Regions from separate parts of the Azospirillum sp. TSH58 genome, predicted to be linked through region 3. Evidence: riboswitches for the same ligand, from Rfam matches in the RefSeq annotation. Region 3 holds a riboswitch; each other region holds the start of a gene.
The links. A riboswitch is a leader RNA that binds a small molecule or an ion and turns the genes downstream of it on or off. The one in region 3 is predicted to bind thiamine pyrophosphate.
Positions count from the first base shown of each region.

Region 1: it holds a riboswitch for thiamine pyrophosphate, as region 3 does, so the genes downstream of both, thiO (glycine oxidase ThiO) here and thiC (phosphomethylpyrimidine synthase ThiC) in region 3, are expected to answer to the same signal.
Region 2: it holds a riboswitch for thiamine pyrophosphate, as region 3 does, so the genes downstream of both, TSH58p_RS25915 (long-chain fatty acid--CoA ligase) here and thiC (phosphomethylpyrimidine synthase ThiC) in region 3, are expected to answer to the same signal.
Region 4: it holds a riboswitch for thiamine pyrophosphate, as region 3 does, so the genes downstream of both, TSH58p_RS06490 (ABC transporter substrate-binding protein) here and thiC (phosphomethylpyrimidine synthase ThiC) in region 3, are expected to answer to the same signal.

Region 1 is NZ_CP022366.1:48,596-50,788, forward strand. It holds gene thiS (sulfur carrier protein ThiS) at 1-101, opposite strand, end outside; gene thiO (glycine oxidase ThiO) at 98-1,282, opposite strand; TPP riboswitch at 1,274-1,377, opposite strand; gene mgtE (magnesium transporter) at 1,424-2,193, opposite strand, start outside.
Region 2 is NZ_CP022367.1:977,567-979,759, forward strand. It holds gene TSH58p_RS25910 (DUF5672 family protein) at 1-733, opposite strand, end outside; TPP riboswitch at 861-990, shown strand; gene TSH58p_RS25915 (long-chain fatty acid--CoA ligase) at 1,067-2,146, shown strand; gene TSH58p_RS25920 (acyl-CoA reductase) at 2,143-2,193, shown strand, end outside.
Region 3 is NZ_CP022364.1:353,907-356,099, forward strand. It holds gene thiC (phosphomethylpyrimidine synthase ThiC) at 1-1,068, opposite strand, end outside; TPP riboswitch at 1,184-1,296, opposite strand; gene TSH58p_RS05225 (hypothetical protein) at 1,486-1,674, shown strand; gene oxlT (oxalate/formate MFS antiporter) at 1,779-2,193, opposite strand, start outside.
Region 4 is NZ_CP022364.1:616,100-618,292, reverse strand. It holds gene TSH58p_RS06500 (DMT family transporter) at 1-122, shown strand, start outside; gene TSH58p_RS06495 (STAS domain-containing protein) at 130-507, opposite strand; TPP riboswitch at 669-766, shown strand; gene TSH58p_RS06490 (ABC transporter substrate-binding protein) at 836-1,978, shown strand; gene TSH58p_RS06485 (branched-chain amino acid ABC transporter permease) at 1,986-2,193, shown strand, end outside.

The DNA.
Region 1 (2,193 bases), on a different replicon from region 3:
CCGCGCGTGCCCGCGGCGATGCCGCGTTCGGCCAGCAGGGCGGCGACGGTGGGGGCGGCGAGATCCTCCTCCCGCCCATTGACGCGGATGCGGACGCTCATGCCGCGGCCCCCTTGGGCTGGGCGAAGCGGTCGAGCGCGAAGGGACGGATCACCGGATCGGTCTCCCCGGTCAGGACCAGCCGCGCCACCGAATCCGCGGTCACCGGGGTCAGCAGGATGCCGTTGCGGTGGTGCCCGGTGGCGTAGACCAGCCCCTCCACCTCCGAGAGGCCGAGGATCGGGGCGTCGTCGCGGGTGCCCGGGCGGAAACCGGCCCAGGCTTCCTCAATGGGCAGCTCGGCGATGCCCGGCAGGGCGCGCCACGCCCCTTCCAGCAGGGCGAACTGGCCCCCGGCGGTCAGCCGGTCGTCGAAGCCCCGCTCCTCCGTCGTGGCGCCGACCAGCAGCCGCCCGTCCAGCCGCGGGATCAGGTAGGTGCCGGGGGTCCACACCACGTGGCGCAGCAGCGGCAGCCGGGCGTCCATGCGCAGGCAGAGCATCTGCCCCTTCACAGGGCGCACCGGCGGGCGCACCGCCGGGGACAGCCCGTCGATCCAGCCCGACCACGCCCCGGCGGCCAGAATCACCCGGTCGGCCTCGAAAAGCCGGTCACCGACCTGGACGCCGACGGCACGGCCGCCGCGGATCTCGATGCGGCTGACCTCGGCGTACTCGTGCACCACGGCGCCGGCCCGCAGGGCGGCGGCGTGCAGGGCGGCGGCGACCTTGCGGTTGTCCACCTGATGGTCGCCGGCGCAGAACAGCGCGCCGGCCACGCCCGGCTGGAGGTAGGGCTCGCGCCGCCGCACCTCCGCCCCGCTCAGCCATTCCACCGGCAGGCCGAGCTTGCTCTGGAACTCGTGCAGGAAGCGTACCTTGGCCGCGTCGTCGGCGTTCAGCGCGATGACCATCGTGCCTTCGTCGCGCAGGTCCACCGCCAGGCCGGAGGCGGCCTCCAGCTCCGCCGCGAAGGCGGGCCACAAATCCTGGGAGGCGCGGGTCAGCGGCAGAAGGCTCTCTTCGCCGGGTTCGGTCTCCACGCAGGCGGCGAGCATGCCGCCCGCGGCGTGGCTGGCGCCCCGGCCGGCAGCGCCACGGTCGAAGACCTCGACCCGGCAGCCGGCGGCGGCCAGCCTCCAGGCGATGGACAGGCCGATCACCCCCGCGCCGACCACGGCGACGGTGGGTTTTGCGGACCCGGAATGGGCGGACTCAGAATGAAATAAGGGCGCGGATACCATGCGGCGGCTCCCTTCGCTGGCATTATCCAGACAGGTTCGATGGGTGTGATCTCAGCCGCGCGAGCGCATCCCGCACGGCACCCCAGCCAATGCCCGGATCATCCGGAAGAGAGCCGCCTTTGGCAAGCCCCTTTTCGTTGGTCACAGCAACAAAAGCGACGCCAGCCCCAGGAAGGACAGGAACCCGATGACGTCGGTCATCGTGGTCAGAAAGACCGAACTCGCCACCGCCGGGTCGACGCCCATCCGGTCCAGACCGATGGGGATCAGCACCCCGCACAGCCCGGCGACGAACAGGTTGATGACCATGGCGCAGCCGATCACCAGCCCGATCATCGGCTCGAACCACGTCGCGGCGATGGCCCCCACCAGCGTGGCGAAGACGGCGCCGTTGAGAAGCCCGACCAGCACCTCCTTGCCGACCACGCGGGGGGCATTGGACGACGACAGCTCGCGCGTCGCCAGGGCGCGCACCGCCACGGTCAGCGTCTGGGTCCCGGCGTTGCCGCCCATCGAGGCGGTGATCGGCATCAGCACGGCCAGCGCCACGATCTGCTCGATGGTCGCCTCGAACAGCGAGATGACGCCCGCCGCCGCGAAGGCGGTGAACAGGTTCAGCCCAAGCCAGGAAATGCGCGAGCGCGAGGTTTCCAGAACCGAGCGGTAGATCGAGGTGTCGCCGACGCCGCCGAGCTTGCCGATGTCGTCCTCGGCCTCCTCGTCGATGATGTGGACCACGTCGTCGACGGTGATGACGCCGATCAGCCGACCGCCGGCGTCCACCACGGGCGCGGAAACCAGAGCGTACTGGCGGAACAGGTTCGCCACCTCCTCCTGGTCCATGGTGGCGGGGATGGTGTCCACCTCCTCCGTCACCAGATCGGCGATGCGGACCGACCGCTTCTGGCGCA
Region 2 (2,193 bases), on a different replicon from region 3:
GCGCCACCAGCTTGCGGACCATGGAGGCGAAGGGGGCCTTGCGTCCGGACAGCGCGAGGCCGGTCATCAGGTCGGTGTATTCGCGCTTGTCGAGAAGCGGACCGTCCATCACCTCGATCCGTTCCTCCAGCGCGCGGTCCCCCAGCACCTTGCCGAAGTTGAACAGGCCGTGGAAGCCGAAGGCCGGTCCCGTCACCGGTGTCCGTTCGAAGGCGAAGCGGTCGGCCACGGCCTCCGGGGCGAAGCGGATGCCGGCCTTCTCCAGCGCCGGGCGCTCGGTCCGGCAGATGACGTGGTCCTCGGGGATGCCGGCTTCGAAGGGCAGGTCGCGCAGCCGGTCGAGCAGGGCGGCGGAGCGCAGGGAGAAGCCGCCGTTTCCCACCGTCATGCCGTCGTCGTACCAGCCCCAGCGGGCGCCGATGTAGTCGAAGGCGCGGAACTCCTCCGTCCAGGCCCGCGGGTCGGCGACGAAGCCGTCCCACTGCGCGATCAGGACATGACCGGTCGTCACCAGCCGGCGCAGGCGGACGTTGATGGTGTCCGAATAGTCGTCGATGCTGTGGATCGGGGCGATGCGGTGGAAATCGACGCCCGGAATCTTCGGGTCGCGGTCGGAGAGCAGCAGGACCCTGGAGAAGCGGCAGGCGGACAGGCTGTCCCGTATGGCCAGTTCGACCAGGGCGTTGTTCGCCGTGTCGGCGAACACCAGCGTGCAGTCCTCGATCCTCACCATGCCGTTCCCCGTTCTGCCGCCGGCGTCGGCCGCCCGCGGGCGCGGATCCTATCACGGCGGTTGTGGGGGTGCCACGGGCGGCGCGCCGGTCATCCTTGACGGGCGGGGGCCGGTCCCTTAGCTTGCGAAGTGTTCCCTGGGGGGCCTCGCTAGGAGGCTGAGACTCCGCCGGTCCGGCGCTTTCATCCGGACAACGCGGTGACCCATCGAACCTGATCCGGGTCATACCGGCGTAGGGACGGGACTGAAGGGCGGCACGGCGTACCCCCATTCCATCCAGACACCGCTTGCTCCGGCAACAGTTTGTTGGCGCTGCAAAAGGTGTGTGCGGACGTGACCGAAGCCCGACTTGTCGAAGACCTGCTGGCCTTCATCGCCGCCGGAGAGGCGGACGAGGAGGCGTTCAACCGCATGGCGCTGGCCGTCTTCGCCCACCAGTTCGAGACCAACGTCCCCTACCGCCGCTTCGCCACCCAGCGGGCGCGCACCCTGCGCACGGTGAAGAGCTGGCGCGACGTGCCCGCCGTGCCGATCAGCGCCTTCAAGGACCTGACGCTGAGCGGACGGCCGCCGGAGGAATGCCCGCACGTCTTCATGACCAGCGGCACCACCAAGGGCGTGCGGGGCAAGAGCCACCACCCGACGCTGGCGGTCTACGACCGCTCCATGACCGTCAATTTCCGCCGCCGTTTCATGGGGGACGTCGAACGGCTGCGCATGGGCATCCTGTTCCCGACCGAACAGGCGATGCCCAACTCCTCGCTCGCCCATTATCTGGCGCTGGCCAGGAGCGAATTCGGGACGGCGGAGAGCCGGTATTTCGTCTCCGACGCCGGGCTGGACGTGGACGGGGCGATCGAGGCGCTGTCGCGCGCCGAGGCGACCGGCGAACCCTATGCCCTGCTGGGGGCGAGCTTCAGCGTCGTGCATCTGATGGACGCGCTGGCCGAGCGGGGGCGGCGCTTCGCCCTGCCGGCGGGCAGCCGCATCCTCGACACCGGCGGCTTCAAGGGCCAGTCGCGGGAGATGGCGGCGGAGGAGTTCTACGGCCGCCTGTCCGCCACTTTCGGCGTGCCGCGCCGGCTGTGCATCAACATGTACGGCATGACGGAGCTGAGCACCCAGTTCTACGACGACGGCAACGAGACCTGCCCGTCGGTGAAGTCCGGCCCGCACTGGATCCGCAGCCGGGTCATCAACCCGCTGACCGGGCAGGAGGTGCCGCGCGGCAGCGTCGGCGTGCTGGTCCATCACGATCTGGCCCATTTCAACTGCGCGTCGGCCATCCTGACCGAGGACGCCGGGGTTGAGGTGGACGGCGGCTTCCAGCTTCTGGGCCGGGCGGACGGGGCGGACGCCAAGGGCTGCTCCATGGCGGTCGAGGACTTCCTCAGAGCGGCGCGGGCCCCATGACCGTAGGCTTGATGGAGCGCGCCGGGCATCTGCCGGGGTTGTCCGCC
Region 3 (2,193 bases):
GAAGCTCTCGCGGTGGTGGGACAGGCACCATTTCGCCATGATCGAGCCGCCGCGCGACACGATGCCGGTGGTGCGCTTGGCGGTCAGCGGGATGTGCGCCAGACGGATGCCGGCGTGGATGGTGAAATAATCCACCCCCTGCTCCGCCTGCTCGATCAGCGTGTCGCGGAAGATCTCCCAGGTCAGGTCCTCGGCCTTGCCGCCGACCTTCTCCAGGGCCTGGTAGATCGGCACGGTGCCGATGGGGACCGGGCTGTTGCGCAGGATCCATTCGCGGGTGGTGTGGATGTTGCGGCCGGTGGACAGGTCCATCACGGTGTCCGCGCCCCAGCGGATCGACCAGACCATCTTGTCCACCTCCTCCCCCACCGAGGAGGCGACGGCGGAGTTGCCGATGTTCGCGTTGATCTTGGTGAGAAAGTTGCGGCCGATGATCATCGGCTCCGATTCGGGGTGGTTGATGTTGGACGGGATGATCGCCCGCCCGCGCGCCACCTCGTCGCGGACGAACTCCGGGGTCACATGGTCGGGGATGGAGGCGCCGAAGTCGTCGCCGTCCCGCGCCGCCGCCTCGGCCAGCCGCTGGCGGCCCAGATTCTCGCGGACGGCGATGTACTCCATCTCCGGCGTGACGATGCCGGCGCGGGCGTAGGCCATCTGCGTGACCGCCCGGCCCGGCTTGCCGCGCAGCGGACGGCGCCCGGCGCGGTCGAAGACGGGCACGGCGCGCGTCTCGCCGGCGCGCAGCCCGTCGTCCTCCGGACGGACCTCGCGGCCCTCATAGGCCTCCACGTCGCCGCGCGCCTCGATCCAGGAGCGGCGCAGCTCCGCCAGGCCGCGGCGGATGTCGGTCTGCACGGCGGGGTCGCTGTAGGGGCCGGAGGTGTCGTAGACGCGCACCGGCGGCTCGCCGCCGCCGACATGGATGTCGCGCATGGCCACGCGCAGGTCGGGGAAGCGCTCCCCCGCCACATGGACCTTGCTGGACGACGGCAGCGGGCCGGTCGTCACCGAGAAATGGTCGGAGGGCGCGGGCTTTTGGGAAGCGGGGGGAAGTGAGTCGGGCATCTGCTGTGGATCTCCATCGCACATAGGATCGTTGGAGACCCGGGTGTGACGGAGCGGCAGAACGGACGACCGGAGCGGTCCCCATGGAGGGGTGCGCGATGGGATGCGCGTGACCGTGGCCCGTTTGTTCCTGTCCCTACGCCGGTACGACCCGGATCAGGTTCAAAGGGTTCGGCGCCTTACGGCATCATCTCAGCCCCGTGTTATGGGGCTCCCCTTGGAACGTCGCCATGCTGAACGATCCGCCCCACCCACGTCAACGCTATTCACGGCGAATTCCACCCCACGGATGCAATTGGCGCGACTCTGGTATCCATTATCTGGTATACAAAATCCTATTGCGCAGCCTGAGCCGGGCCGCTATGCTGCATCACAACAAGAAACAAAGCCCCCTCCCGAGTGCCCGGAGCCCGTCCCATGCTCGAATCCCAGATGATCGCCTTCGTCGCCCTGGCCGGCCTGATGGGCCACGGCCTCACCCTGCTGATGCGGGAGGACGACGAGTGGAACGCCGATCCGCAGGACGGGCAGCCGGACGGCCTCTGGTCGTCGGACCGCTTCAACCAGTCCGGCGAAGGCCACAACCGTCCCTTCTTCCTGGAATGAAAGAAGGCCGCCGCGCGGGGTGCGCGCGGCGGCCATAGTCCGAGATGAAGTCTTCCGAGATAAAGCGCCCGAGATACGAAACCTGAGACGACTTTGCGGGCCGATCAGTGGCCGGGCTGCACCGCCAGCCCCCCCGCACCCTGCTGGGCGGCGAGTTCTGCGTTGCGGGCATGGTGCTTGCGCAGCATGGGCCGCAGGACCGCGATGGCGCAGAAGGCTGCGATGAGGTCCATGGTGGCGCAGATGTAGAGCACGGTCGCCCAGGTGCCGGTGGCTTCCATCAGCAGGTTGCCCAGCGGGACCAGCAGGGCCGCGACGCCCTTGGCGCAGTAGAGCACGCCGTAGATCTTCGCCGCATGCTTGGTGCCGAAGGTGTCCGCCGAGGTCGCGCTGAACAGGCTGTACACTTCGCCCCAGGCCAGGAACACCAGACCCGACAGGATCAGGAACATGATCGGGTCGTGGCCGAAGCGGCTGAGCATCAGGATGCCGAGGCCTTCGAAGGTGAAGGCGATGAAC
Region 4 (2,193 bases), 260 kb from region 3:
CCCTGCTCGGCTTCCTGGTCTTCGGCGACGTGCCGACCCCCACCGTGCTGGCGGGCGCGGGGATCATCATCGCCAGCGGGCTCTACATCCTCTATCGGGAAACGCGGCGCCGCGGCGGCTGACGACGGGTCAGGCGGCGGCGGGAAGCGCCGGGCAACCATCCATGACGCGCGGAGCGTCCGTCAGGACGACGATCCGGCTGCGCTCCAGCACGCGCCGGATCCGCGGCGGGTGATTGTCGAAGGCGATGGCGCCGCCGCGGTCGAGCACGGCGTTGCGGAGCGCCAGCAGAATGCCGATGCCGCAGGAATCGAGGAACTCCACCCGCCCCAGATCGACGCGCAGGGTCACGGCCCGCGCGTCCGCGACGCGGCGGAGCAGGGGCGTCAGGCCGGGCAGGGCGGCGTGGTCGATCCGCCCCGACAGGACGGCGCGCAGCCCGCATCCGCCCTGCGGCGTGGCGAAGGGGTGCAGGGTGACAGTGCTGTGCGACGGAGTGGGCCGCATCCTTCGTGACGACTTTCCTGGTGGGGCGACGGTCCGGCGCGGGCCGGGAGCGGCGGAAGGAACCACGGGAAGCGCGACTCTCTCGTGTCTGCTGCGTTGCAAAATTGTGAAAAGGCGCCGGGCCGCCGCTTGACAGCCGGGCGCCGGGCTCACACTGTGCACACGAACGGCTGGGGTGCCTGCCGCAAGGCGGGCTGAGACCACACCCATCGAACCTGATCTGGGTCATGCCAGCGAAGGGAGCCAAGCGTTCGAGGCTGTGCCGCCGCCATTCCCCTGGCCTCCTCGTCCTCGCGCGGTTCCCCGCCGGGCAGGAGGAGACACATTGATGCGGCGCTTCCTTTCCATCCTCTCGGCAACGGCTATTTCGGCGGTCTTCGCGGCGTCGCTCCCGCCGGGCGCGGCGCGGGCCGGCGAGGCCTCGATTCCGGTGCTGGTGCCGCTGACCGGCTTCCTGTCGCTGGAGGGCACGAGCCAGCGCAACGGCGCCGTCCTGGCGCTGAAGGACGCGCCCGCGGGTGTGGCGGTGCGGTCGGAGGTCATCGACACCGGCACCTCGCCGGAGGCCGCGGTCACGGCGCTGGAGCGCGCGGCGGGCGGCAAGGTCACGGCGGTGGCGGCCAGCATGCTGGGCACGCAGATGCTGGCGATGCTGCCGCTGGCCCAGGACTACGGCATTCCGCTGGTCACCGTGTCGGGCACGGCGAGCATCACCGAGCAGGGCAACCCGTGGGTCTTCCGCTTCTTCCCCGGCGACGCCGTGACCAAGGAGGCCCATGCCCGCTATGTGGCGGAGGAGCTTGGCAAGAAGCGTCCGGCGGTGATCTACCAGACGACCGCCTACGGGCAGAGCGGCAAGGCCCATCTGGAGCAGGCCTTCAAAAAGCTCGGCGTCGAGCCGGTGTTCGAGGAGGGGGTGGACCCCGCCGCCAAGGATCTGCTGCCCGTCCTGACCAAGGCGCTGGCGGCCAAGCCCGATGTGCTGGTGCTGCACCTGCATTCCGGCCCGACCGCCCTGTTCATCCGGCAGGCGGCGGCCAACGGGGTGGCCGTGCCGATCGTCGCCGGCTCCGCCATGCACCAGCCGAGCACCGCGGCGCTTCTGGAACCGGCCGAACTGAAGGGCGTCTGCGCCGAGACGGCGGCCTCGCCGATCTCCGGCGGCAGCCCGGAGGTGGAGGCCTTCACCGCCGCCTACCGCGCCGCCTTCAACGCGGAGCCGGATGCCTTCGCGCTCGGCCAGTATGACGGCATCCGCATGGTGCTGGCGGCGGTGCAGGACGGCGCGGGGAACGCGGAGGCGGTGCGCAAGGCGCTGTCCGCCGGGACCCACCAGGGGCTCGCCATGACCTACCGGTCGGACGGCAAGGGCAACATGGCGCATTCCGCCGTGATCGTCTGCTACGACGGCGCCTCGCGCGTGCCGGCGATCGCCAAGCGGTACGACAACGTGACCGGCGTGGTGAGGTGAGGGGGTCTTGATCACCCTGCAGCTCCTCGTCAACGGCCTGGCTCTGGGCGCGGCCTATGCGCTGGTCGCGCTCGGCTTCGTGCTGGTGCTGAACGCCACCGCGGCGGTGAATTTCGCGCAGGGCGACCTCGTGATGGCCGGCGGGCTGCTCGCCGTGGCGCTGGCACCGCATCTGCCGGCTTATCTGCCGCTGCCCGGGCTGCTCCTGCTGCCGG